2 regions of the Virgibacillus sp. DJP39 genome follow, and region 1 is predicted to be linked to the other one. Evidence: riboswitches for the same ligand, from Rfam matches in the RefSeq annotation. Region 1 holds a riboswitch; the other holds the start of a gene.
What was found. A riboswitch is a leader RNA that binds a small molecule or an ion and turns the genes downstream of it on or off. The one in region 1 is predicted to bind lysine.
Positions count from the first base shown of each region.

Region 1 (6,534 bases):
CTGTCAACACATTTTTAAATATTTTTTTGGTACCTGTCACTTACCGAATTCTAGCTTTTCACGGATTCGCTCTACTGCTACGTGAATTCTTTCATTTGGTATGGCTAAGGACACTCGAAAATACCCTTCTCCTCCGGGTCCGAAAATATTACCTGGGGTAAATATTACTCCCGTTTGTTCCAGAACAGTAGCTACAAATTCTTCTGACGTATATCCCCCGGGTACCGGTGCCCATATAAAGAAACCTGCATTCGTTGGGTTTGCATCTATTCCGATTGAGCGAAGTGCTTCAACCATAGTATTCATACGCTTTTTATAAATCTGATTGTATTCATTCACACTGCTTTGATCGCTTGTCAATGCGTGTGCTGCAGCCTTTTGAATTGGAGTAAATACCCCCGTATCGACATTACTTTTGTATATAGACAAAGATTTAATTACTTCTTTATTGCCGACTACGTACCCTACACGCCAACCAGTCATACTGTAGGACTTTGATAGTGAACCAAACTCAACAGCGTGCTCTTTAGAGCCATTAACCTGCAATATACTTGGAGCTGTATAATCATTATACGTAACCATATTGTAAGCTGAATCACTTACAATTAGTAGATCATGTTTCTTAGCAAACCCAACGGCCTCTTCGTAAAAATCAATATCTACTGATGCACCAGTCGGGTTGCTGGGATAATTCAAGAACATCACCTTTGCTTTTTCTAATACATCATTCGGAATTTCATCAAACTTTGGTTTAAAATCGTTCGATGCCTCTAAAGACATATCGTAATACTTTCCATCTGCTAAAAGAGTAGCCATTCGATAAACCGGATAGCCGGGATCTGGACCTAATACATAATCCCCCGGGTCAATTACAGATGGCAACAAATGCCCTATTCCTTCTTTGGAACCAATTAGGGCAAGAACCTCTGTGTCAGGGTCAAGTTCTACTCCGTATGATTTCCTGTAAAAAGTAGTAACAGCTTCACGGAATTCAGGGCTTCCTATGAAACTAGGATATTTTAAATTAGCGGGATTCTGAATTTCTTCTTCAAGCTTCTTTACAATATGCTTTGGTGTCGGTAGATCAGGATCGCCAACACCTAAATCAATAACATCTATACCTGCTTTTAGTGCCTTTTGTTTCATTTTTTGTACTTCTGCAAATTTATAAGGAGGTATATTTGCCAGCCTGTTTGACTTCGTTTTCATTTATTAAACCACCCTGTAATCATTTTTTAGACTCTTAGTTTTATTGCTTTTTAATCTTCGCAGTTGATATAAAACTGCGACGTAACTCACCGCTACGGAAATACACTCGCTGAGTATAGTGTTAAACAATGATGAACATTTATCTAGTCTGATTGATTGGAGCGGAGGACCGTTGACTCCTGCGGGAACAGCACGAGTCTGAAGACCCCGGAGAGTGGTTTTCTCGAGGAGGCTGAAGCCGTGCCCGCGGAAAGCAACGGTCCGCAGCGGAAATCAATCTAGCGTTACGTCGCAGTCTATAGATTTTGTATCTAAAACAACAATCTTTTACAACTGCATATAACTTTATTATCTATCTTGATTATGAACGTAATCATACTAAGTGAACGAATGGTTCGTCAAGGAATTCTTCATACTATTAATGTACTATTTTCCATTATCCAATGTACGATCACCTTACTCGTTTCTATGTTTTTTTTAAAAGTTAGTAACTTTTGGTTTACAATTCTACAAAACTTTCGTATAATCAATTAAAACTTTGTTACATAATTAAATAGTATTGGATGAGGCGCAAAGACATCAGTAACTTATTACGGGAAAACTGTAAATTGTAATAAGTGAAAGGGGAATTTGCCGAAACGGTGTTCTGTTTACAGACAGAGCATAGTTGGATTGTATATTAAGAGTATGCAGTCTGTCATTATTCTCGGATAATGGAGTGCTTCCACTTGTATATAGAAAAAATGTAAACAAGTCGGAATATGCCGGCTTGTTTTTTTTATACAATTTCAGGGATTTCACCATCAGTACTAGTAGATAATGATTACAAGTGGAAAGAAGGGCAGCTTATGAACAGAAGTGTACTTAAATTTGGTGGAACCAGTGTTAGTAGCCTTGAGAAAATAAAAGATATTGCTAATTACCTGAAAGGCCGTGTTGAGCAAGGTGAGCAATTAATCATTGTAGTGAGTGCAATGGGCAAAACAACAGATGATCTTATGGCGTCAGTTAACTCAATCACCACCTCGCCAAATGACCAGGATTTAGCACTGCTTTTAACGACAGGCGAACAACAAACTATCTCTTATTTATCCATTATTTTAAATGACATTGGTGTTAAATCAAAGCCGTTGACAGGGTACCAGGCTGGTATTGAAACTGTTGGTCACCATTTAAAAAGTAAGATTTCCAAAATTAACAGCACACTATTTGACCAATTGTTTGAAACCTACAACGTGCTAATTGTTGCAGGTTTTCAGGGATTTAATACCGACAATGAGATTACAACTCTAGGTCGAGGAGGATCAGATACAACAGCTGTTGCACTTGCGGCTGCACATGAGTGCCCATGCGAAATTTATACAGATGTTACAGGTGTCTACAGTACAGATCCAAGAATTTATCCGGAGGCGAAAATGCTCGATGAGGTATCCTATGAAGAAATGATGGAAATGAGTGCTCTTGGATCAGGGGTTCTCGTTACCAGAAGCGTTGAAATCGCAATGAACTACAACATTCCAATCTATTTAGGAAAGACACTATCAGATGTGAAGGGAACTTGGGTAATGGCAAAAACAGAAATGCTAGAGAAAAAGGCAGTAACAGGTGTCGCGCTCGACAAAGATATGATTCACGTAACACTTAATTATCCGAACTATGATACAGGTCTATTGGACCAAGCGTTTCTTAATCTGGAGCAGGAAGAAATAAATGTTGATATGATTTCACAAATCACCAATAACGAAGGTCTTCAACTTTCTTTCACAATGAAGGATACAGAAGAACACCAGTTACAAAAAATCTTCCTTCGTCTAAAAGAAAATTATCCGGACTTATACTTCAAAATTGAAAACCAGTTTGTTAAGGTTTCTGTGATTGGTTCAGGGATGCGTGATATGACTGGAGTTGCTTCTAACGTATTTCGAACTTTCATTAAAGCGGATATTCCGTTTCACCAGGTAACAACATCAGAAATCAGCATATCCTATGTAGTGGATGCGCATAACGGTAAAAAAGCAGCACATCTTTTGTGCGAACGCTTCGAATTATAAATATATTGGGGGTTTTTTATATGGTAAAAATAGCAGTAGTTGGCGCAACAGGGCTTGTAGGACGTAAAATGGTCGATTTATTGGAGACAAAACAAATTCCTATAGATGAGCTTGTTTTCTTTTCATCCAAACGTTCGGCAGGCTCTGAATTAACTTTCAAGGGCGCAACATATACGGTCGAAGAACTTACAGAGGAAAAAACAGATGGCGGATTTGATTATGTACTTATGTCAGCAGGAGGCGGTACTAGCTTAAAGTTCTCACCTCTTTTTGAAAAAAATGGTGCAATCGTTATTGATAACTCTAGTGCTTTCAGAATGGATCCAACTATTGATCTTGTTGTACCGGAAGTAAATCGACCAAAGCTAAACAGAAAAATAATCGCTAATCCAAACTGCTCAACGATCCAGTCTGTCGTTCCGTTAAAAGTCCTGGATGATGCATACGGCATTGCCCGCGTTAGCTACACCACCTATCAGGCTGTATCAGGATCAGGGGTCAATGGTGTAGAAGATTTAAAACGTGGTGAACAAGACGAGGAACCGGTCAACTATCCTCATCCGATTTACAACAATGCCATCCCACACATCGATGTGTTTGGCGATGATGGTTACACAAAAGAAGAAGTAAAAATGATTGAAGAAACCAGGAAGATTCTGGACTTACCTGATTTAAAGGTCACTGCCACTTGTGTTCGCGTACCAGTTGAAAATAGTCATGCTGTAGCGATAAATGTCACATTGAACAGCTCCCCTACCGTTACAGAATTGAAAAGTTTATTTGATGATAATGAGCATGTCGTCCTACAGGATGATCCGCAAAACAATGTATATCCAATGCAGGTAACTTCAACTGATAAGGAAGAGATATTTGTCGGACGAATTCGCAAGGATGACAGCTTCGAAAACACCTATCACGTGTGGGTTACAAGTGATAATTTGTTAAAAGGAGCGGCCTTAAACGCTGTACAGATTTTACAACAACTTATGGAAGAGGGATAATATGGGACACATATTCACCGGGATTGGTGTAGCAGTAACAACACCTTTTCTCAACAACAAAGTGGATTTTGATAGTTTTAAAAAGCACCTTGAATTTCTTTTGAAAAATAACGTCCAATGTCTTGTGATTAATGGTACAACTGGAGAAGGTTCTACACTTTCTTTAGAAGAAAAAAATAGTCTGCTTGAAATTGCTGTTGAAACAGCTGCAGGAAAAGTACCAGTCATTGCAGGAACAGGATCAAACTCAACTGAAGCCTCTATTATCGCTTCAAAAGATGCAAAGGCTATTGGTGTAGATGGTTTAATGCTAATTACACCTTATTACAACAAAACGAGTCAACGAGGTTTAATTCAGCATTTCACAACAATTGTTGATGCTGTGGATATGCCAGCAATCCTGTATAATGTTCCGGCTCGGACAGGGATGACAATCGCACCAGAAACCGTTCAAACACTAAGCACTCATAAAAATATCGTCGGCCTAAAAGATGCGACAAGTGACTTTAATTATTTTTCACAAGTCAGATTACTGACAGACGCGTCATTTGCAATCTATAGCGGAAACGACGATACGGCTTTAGCTAGTTTCGGTCTCGGCGGTGAAGGCCTGATTTCGGTAGCGGCAAACGCACTTCCAAATGAATATCAAACGATGTATGAACGGTCTTTAGATAACCTTGATGAAGCAAGAGCAATTCATTACCGTTTATATCCGCTTGTAACTTTGCTTGGAAACGACGTTAATCCAATTCCGATTAAAGCTCTTACAGCTCACCTTGGTTTTGGTAATTATGAACTCCGTTTGCCACTAGTACCACTGGATGAAAACGAACAGCATAAACTAACGCAGGAATTCGACGCACTAAAGGAGAGTGAATAAATTTGAAGATCCTTCTCTTTGGTTATGGAGCTATGAACAAACGTGTTGCAGTACGTGCTGAGGAGCGCGGACACGAGATAACTGGTGTCGTATTGAAATCTAAAAAGGACGATGTACCTTATCCAATTTATACAGATTTCAATCGGCTCCCTGTAGCCGATATTCTGATTGACTTTTCTCATCCGGACCTTACAAAAGAACTACTAAGATCCGATGTAACCATTCCCCTTGTGATTGCAACCACAGGGGAAAAGGAAACACTCGTCAGTATGTTAAAAGAAAAAGCGGACTATTTGCCTGTTTTTTATAGTGCAAATATGAGTTACGGTGTGCATATTCTGAAAAAAATAGTGGAATATGCCACCCCCCTTCTTGAATCATATGATATTGAACTGACCGAAAAGCATCACAACAAAAAGGTGGATGCTCCTAGTGGTACACTCGTTAAATTGTACGATGCAATTAAAGAAATTCGAGGAGACGCTGAACCAATGTATGACCGTTATACATATGATTCAAAACGTAAGCAAAGTGAAATTGGCATTCATTCAATCCGTGGCGGGACAATAGTTGGTGAACATGAAGCACTTTACGCTGGCCATGATGAAACAATTACGATTCAGCACAAGGCACAATCAAAAGACATTTTTGCAAACGGGGCTATAGATGTTGCAGAAAAACTAATTGATAAAAAAAGCGGTTACTATACTTACTCAAACTTAGGAGATGAATAGAAAATGAAGGAATTTACAGCAGAAGAAATTATTCAGTACATCAGTAACTCAGACAAAAAAACACCACTAAAGGTATACGTAAACACTAGCCTTGATAAAAATGATTTCCCTGAAAGTTTTAAGGTGTTTGGAACGGATGGCTCTTATACTATTTTTACAGATTTGAAAGACTGGAAACCTTTTTACGCAGAAAATCAGGATAAATTAGTTGATCTTGCTATCGAACAAGACCGTCGAAACAGTGCCATTCCACTACTCGATGCAACAGAAGTTAATGCACGAATCGAGCCAGGAGCGTTCATCCGTGAACATGCAGTAATTAACAAAAACGCGGTTATCATGATGGGTGCTGTTATCAATATCGGAGCAATTGTTGGTGAAGGCACGATGATTGATATGAACGCTGTACTTGGAGGTCGTGCAACAACGGGCAAAAATGTTCACGTTGGAGCTGGCGCAGTGTTAGCAGGCGTAATCGAGCCACCAAGCGCAAGCCCCGTAGTCGTAGAAGACGATGTACTAATTGGTGCTAATGCAGTAATCCTTGAAGGCGTAACTGTCGGAAAAGGCGCCGTTGTTGCGGCTGGAAGCATTGTTACTGAAGACGTCGCAGCAGGTGTAGTTGTTGCAGGTGTTCCTGCACGTGTCATCAAACA
Region 1 is NZ_JBMERP010000028.1:10,658-17,191, forward strand. Features, by position in the region: gene ACOI1D_RS10880 (LL-diaminopimelate aminotransferase) at 37-1,209, opposite strand; lysine riboswitch at 1,765-1,941, shown strand; gene ACOI1D_RS10885 (aspartate kinase) at 2,058-3,260, shown strand; gene ACOI1D_RS10890 (aspartate-semialdehyde dehydrogenase) at 3,281-4,261, shown strand; gene dapA (4-hydroxy-tetrahydrodipicolinate synthase) at 4,263-5,144, shown strand; gene dapB (4-hydroxy-tetrahydrodipicolinate reductase) at 5,147-5,878, shown strand; gene dapD (2,3,4,5-tetrahydropyridine-2,6-dicarboxylate N-acetyltransferase) at 5,882-6,534, shown strand, end outside.

Region 2 (6,534 bases), on a different contig from region 1:
GCTGACTTTGACGTTGTTTGTGCAAATTTGAACAATATAAGAGGGGATAACCCTCAATGGGTTCAGCCCAGTGTTACGGTTAAAACTAAGGGCGGTGTTAGAATCGGTGTTTTAGGTCTAACCGCTCCTTTTAATGCATTCTATGAGCTGCTTGACTGGCATGTATCACACCCTTTTGACGTTCTGGATGCTTATGTCAGTGAACTTGCAAAGCATACAGATATTATTGTCCTACTTTCTCATTTAGGTATAACAGAAGATCGGGAAATTGCCAGAAGGTATAACGATGTTGACGTTATTATCGGTGGACACACACATCATTTGCTTCGCACTGGAGAGACGATCAACAACACCATTATTACAGCAGCTGGTAAGCATTGTGCGTTTGTTGGTGAGGTCATTTTGACTTGGGATCATAATCAGAGACAGTTAGTACGTAAAGAAGCATATACAACTGATATAACACATAGAGCCAAAGATTTACAAACAGAACAGAAACTAAATGAATTGATTAGTGAAGCTGACAAAATACTTGATGAAAAAATTACCACACTGGACAAAACGATTGAAGTTAACTGGTTTAAAAATACCCCCATAATGGAAAAACTCACAGCAACATTAAAAAAATGGACTGAAGCTGACTGTGCGATGTTAAATGCCGGCGTTTTACTTGATCAAATAGAATCTGGTGATGTGTCACTTAAAGATATTCACCGTATTTGTCCCCATCCAATTAATCCCTGTGTGGTTCAATTAAAAGGTGATGAACTAGTCGAGGTAATCCGTGCATCGTTCACCAAGGAATTTATGGAATTAAAATTAAAAGGTTTTGGGTTTCGTGGAGAAGTTCTCGGGAGAATGATCTTTGCAGGATTAGAAGTGGAAACAGAAGTCAAAAAAGATGGTCAGGAACACGTGAAAAATGTAACGATAAATAATCAACCTATTGATCACAACCATACATACCATGTCGCAACTGCAGACATGTTTACCTTTGGAAGACTTTTACCTGAGATTGCCAAGTCAGAAAGTAAACGATACTTTTTACCTGAATTTTTACGGGATTTGTTAGCTAGAACATTAAATGAAGAATACGGACAGGCAAATTAGTCGAGTAGCACCTATTTTTCCTCTGCATACACTTATAAGGTATGAAGAGGAGGAGGAGGCCAGAATGATTACCGTAAATCCTTTGGAAATTAAGGGAATGTTCTTTACCGCGATTACTGTGGAACTCCCGAAAACAAATTTATTGATGATATCAAATGATATAGGCTATATCATGTGCGGTGCATTAGATGTGGATTTGTTAAATGAGAAGCTTGCAAAACGGGAAATAATTGCAGCAAGAGCAGTTGGTGTTAAAACAATAGACGAATTATTACATGCGCCACTTGAGAAAATAACGGATGCATCAAAGGAGTATGGCTGGAAAGTAGGAATGATCGGTAAAGAAGCGCTAGGTTTAATATCTTAATCAGTATGTCTTCCACATTGGGAGACATTTTTTTGCTGATGAAAGCCAGTTTTATAGTTTTTGTAAAATTAGATGGTATTTTTTGTTGAAATTTGTTAGAATTTTGGTAAAGATGTTTCAGGATGATATTTTGGGAGATGCACAGTTAGGAGAACATTATGAGATTAGCTAATACAAAATCACTTATACCAGGCACTATTGTAGGACAAGCTGTACGAAATGAAAACGGAAGTGTTTTAATACAAAGAGGCCTAAGCCTTACTGGGAAAATGATTAACCGTCTTGTACAACAGGGGATTACATATATTTATATTGAAGATGATCTAACCAGTGATATCCATATTCCAACCGTTATATCCGAAACGACAAGAATCGATGCTACAAATACAATCAGGGATACATTTACTAGTATAAGGCAGCAGGGATTTGCAAATCGTTCTTTTATCATGGAGAAAAAAAACGGCCAAATGACAAGCGTGGTTGAACGGTTGTTAGATGAGGTTATGAATCGGGATGATGCTTTATCATTATTAGCCGATGTTTTTGTTACGGATGATTATATTTTTCAACATTCCTTAAATGTGACTATTTATGCACTTGCAATTGGTACAGAGCTTAAGTTGTCAAAAGAAAAGCTTGTTCAAATTGGTGTCGGTTCAATGCTCCATGATGTTGGGAAAATATTTATAGACCCAAAAATACTTAAAAAGCCGTCCGGGTTGTCGGACGTCGAATATGAAACAATAAAAAATCACACACAATATGGCTATGACTTTCTGCGAAAACAACATAACCTACCGCTTGTAGTTGCACATTGTGCTTTACAACACCATGAGCGCTTAGATGGTACGGGATATCCGAGAGGCATAAAGGGAGAAGACATGCATGCATACGCAAAGATAATAGCGGTTGCTGACGTGTTTGATGCTGTAACAAGTAATCGAAGCTATCGTGAAGCAATGCTGCCTCATGAAGGCCTGGAGATATTATACGCAGGTGCTGTTAATTTGTTTGACAAGGAACTAGTCGAGGCCTTTAAACGAAGTGTTGCTGTGTATCCAAATGGATTAACAGTTGAGTTAAGCGATAACAGGTTGGGAGTGGTTGTCAAACAGCACAAGCATTTATGTGATCGACCAGTTATTCGAATCATCAAAGATTCAACGCAACAGGATGTCATTCCATATGAAATTGATTTGTCAACGAGTCTTTCTATTACTGTTAAATCCTGCTTCCATCAAATAGCTTAATTTAAATTCTAACCTCCTTCATACAAGCATAACTTGTAATAAGGGGGTTTTACTTTTGATGCAACCCAAAAGATTTGTTTTTAAGAGAAAGCGCACGCCACCTCCAGTAAGATACATATTCGTTTTGACGAGTATTTTATTTGTTACAATGGTGTCGTTTAGTATTTGGTATGTTGGTAATAAAATACAACCAACCTTAATGAATATAGCGAAACCAAAAACGATTGAATTTGCGACACGTGCAATAAACGCAGCAGTTAAGTCGACTGAAGGGGTTACATTTGATAATCTTGTTGATGTTCAAAAGGATGATGAGGGATACATCACAATGGTTGATTGGAGCGGCGAAGCTCAAAATAAACTATTAAGAAAAGCAACTGAACGTGCAGAACATTTTCTTTATAATATGAATAAGGGTGAAACTGTTGATACAGATGATCCAGACTTACCACCTATAGATTATGACGATACAGCAGATGATTTAGCAGATAAAGATCCGACTGTAGTTGAGATACCAATTGGGCAGGCTACCGGAAACACTATTCTTGCTAACCTGGGCCCTAAAATACCAGTAAACTTTGAAATTGTAGGCGCCATTGAATCCGATCTAAAAATGGAAACCAAAATGATAGGAATAAATACAACGGTTTACCAATTATATGTTCTAGTTACCGCAAACGTACAGATTGTTATTCCTTTCTCAACGGAACCTGCAATTGTAGAAACGAGAATTTATATTGACTCAAGAACGATCAATTCGGAGGTCCCATTGTATTACGGTGGTGATGGTGGAGGTGATCTGCCCCCTATAGCCATTCCAAAAGAAGACTTGCAAAGTGAAGAATAACTTAGTATAATATAAAAATAATTTCATACACTAAACCTTATCAGATCGGTGAGGTAGAGGAGCAGGCAGTATCAGTAATCGATAGGAGGATGACACCTATGATCATCGACTAAAGGATTGTTTGCCGAAGCATAAGAAGTGTCAACCTTCTTGTGCTGGGATAGTTTTGAAGAAAGACTATACTGTCATGCTTAAGATTGTGCATGGAGAACTACTGATCGACATGGAGGATAACGTATATTGTAAAAACAATGGTAGGTTATTTTCTATCGTTGTTTTTTTGCGTGCTTTTTAAAGTAGTTCTCCTGTACTTTCGTATAAAATATATGGAGGTAAGAACAATGGAAGGAACAATTTATTCATTAATACCAGCAATACTTATGCTTATTTTGGTACTACTAACTAAAAGAGTTTTATTATCACTCGGAATTGGAATCGTTGTAGGGGCTTTATTTATACATGATTTTAATGTGGTAAGCTCGATTGAAGAAATATGGACAGTATTTTATCAGATTTTCTATTCAGAAGGTCTTAATATTGGAAGCTTGTTATTATTAGGATTTTTATTGCTTCTTGGGATAATGACTGCATTTCTAAGCGCATCCGGTGGAAGTCGTGCATTTGGAGAGTATATGATAAAACGGGTTAAGACTCGTACTGGTGCACAATTAATGACTGCATTCTTAGGGGTTATTATCTTTATCGATGATTATTTTAATGCTTTGGCTGTGGGGCAGATTGCTCGTCCATTAACTGACAGACATAAAGTTTCACGTGCAAAGCTAGCTTATTTTATAGACTCAACCTCAGCTCCAATAACCGTACTATCACCAATATCCAGTTGGGGTGCGTACATCATCGGAGTTTTGGGAAGTCTGTTTGTAGCAAATGGAGTAACAGATTTGCAGCCTTTAGAGGCATTCATCAAAATGATTCCTCTTAATTTTTATGCTGTTGGGGCGTTGGTATTTGTATTTTTTGCTGCTGCATTAAAAATGGATATTGGTCCAATGCGAAAGCATGAGCTTAGAGCAATTAAGAATGGACAACTAACTGATCCAGATGAAAAAAACATTCCTGGTGATTTGGGTGAGGTTTTCAATCCACACAAAAATGGACAAGTATATCATCTTATAATTCCTATTATCGTACTGGTATTCGGAACAGTTATTGCGATGATTGTCACCGGAATACAAGCGAGTACAGATGTATCCGCATTATCTATTTTTGCGAATACAAATGTTAATCTTTCATTGTTTATTGGTGGTGCACTTGCAGTTTCTTTAGCAATTATTTTTCACCTACTTCAAGAAAAGCCTAGAAATAACGGATTTAAAATTGTAGGTGAAGGCTTAAAAACCATGCTTCCTGCTATTTATATTCTATTATTAGCGTGGATGATTGGCTCTATAATTGGAACACTTGGAACTGGTGATTACCTTGCTCATTTAGTAGAAAGAGCTTCAATTGATGCTGCAATGTTACCATTCCTGTTTTTCATAATAGCAGGTCTGATGGCGTTAGCGACTGGAACTTCATGGGGAACCTTTGGAATCATGTTGCCAATTGCCGCAGAGATTATGGTGATTACAGATGTATCCTTGTTACTTCCATCCCTTGCTGCTGTTCTAGCGGGGGCAGTATTTGGTGATCATTGCTCACCAATTTCTGATACTACTATCTTGTCATCAACAGGTGCTGGGTCGAATCATATCGCCCATGTCCTAACACAGCTGCCATATGCTTGTATTGTAGCAAGTGTAGGAGCAATTAGTTTTCTGATTGTAGGATTCTCTGGTAACGTGGTATTAGCACTGATATTTACGTTGGTTTTACTAACAATAATAAGCTTCTTGATTAACAATATAAATAGAACAAAAGAATATAGTAAGTAAAATCTTAACCAAGCTGTCGATGATATTCGACAGCTTGGTTCTTTTTATTGACAAAATTTATGCAATTAGCTTTGACATCATAATAAAGTATCGTTTATAATACAAACATAAATATCTGAAAAAAGTAAACATTTATAACATTCCTTCTTAACTTTTTTCATAGGATAATTTATGGAAGGAATAAAAACTAAAAGGAGGTAGAAAAAATGGAGACAAGGTCACAGTGGGGAACAAGAGCCGGCTTTATTATGGCTGCTGTTGGTTCGGCGATTGGACTAGGAAATATCTGGCGTTTTCCAGCAGTTGCTTACGAAAATGGTGGTGGAGCTTTCTTTATTCCATACTTATTTGCACTTCTTACAGCAGGTATCCCAATCCTTATCATGGAATTTACCATGGGTCATAAATACAAGGGTTCTGCACCGTTAACGTACAGAAGAATTAATAAAAAGGCTGAATGGGTTGGCTGGTGGGCAGTTTTAGTTGCCTTTGTAATATCAACTTACTACTCGGTAATTATTGCCTGGGCAATATCCTACTCCATGTTTTCGTTTAATTTAAATTGGGGTGAAGACACACAAGCATTTCTGTATGGTGAGTATTTGAAATTATCGGTTGATCCAGGACAAACAGGAAGCTTTGTTCCAGGAGTACTCATTCCATTAATTATTGTTTGGATTGTCGTATTAGGTATTTTATTTAAAGGTGTTAAAAAAGGTATCGAAGTTGCAAACAGAATATTTATTCCAGCATTGGTAATTATATTTCTTATTATCGTAATTCGTGCAGTTACTCTACCTGGTGCATTAACAGGGTTAGAGGCATTCTTTGAACCTGACTTTAGTAAAATTCTCGATCCAACTGTATGGGTAGCAGCATATGGACAGATATTCTTCAGTTTATCAATTGCATTTGCTATCATGATTACATACTCAAGTTATCTGCCTAAAAAGTCAGATATTACCAACAACGCATTTATCACTGGTTTTGGTAATTCGAGTTTTGAATTATTGGCGGGTATTGGAGTATTTTCTGTTCTTGGTTTTATGGCTGTACAACAGGGAG
Region 2 is NZ_JBMERP010000003.1:74,631-81,164, forward strand. Features, by position in the region: gene ACOI1D_RS02210 (bifunctional metallophosphatase/5'-nucleotidase) at 1-1,110, shown strand, start outside; gene ACOI1D_RS02215 (YunC family protein) at 1,175-1,477, shown strand; gene ACOI1D_RS02220 (HD-GYP domain-containing protein) at 1,636-2,727, shown strand; gene yunB (sporulation protein YunB) at 2,786-3,574, shown strand; lysine riboswitch at 3,621-3,796, shown strand; gene ACOI1D_RS02230 (Na+/H+ antiporter NhaC family protein) at 3,916-5,469, shown strand; gene ACOI1D_RS02235 (sodium-dependent transporter) at 5,676-6,534, shown strand, end outside.
Region 2: linked by a shared signal. The riboswitch ahead of ACOI1D_RS02230 (Na+/H+ antiporter NhaC family protein) and the one ahead of ACOI1D_RS10885 (aspartate kinase) in region 1 are both predicted to bind lysine.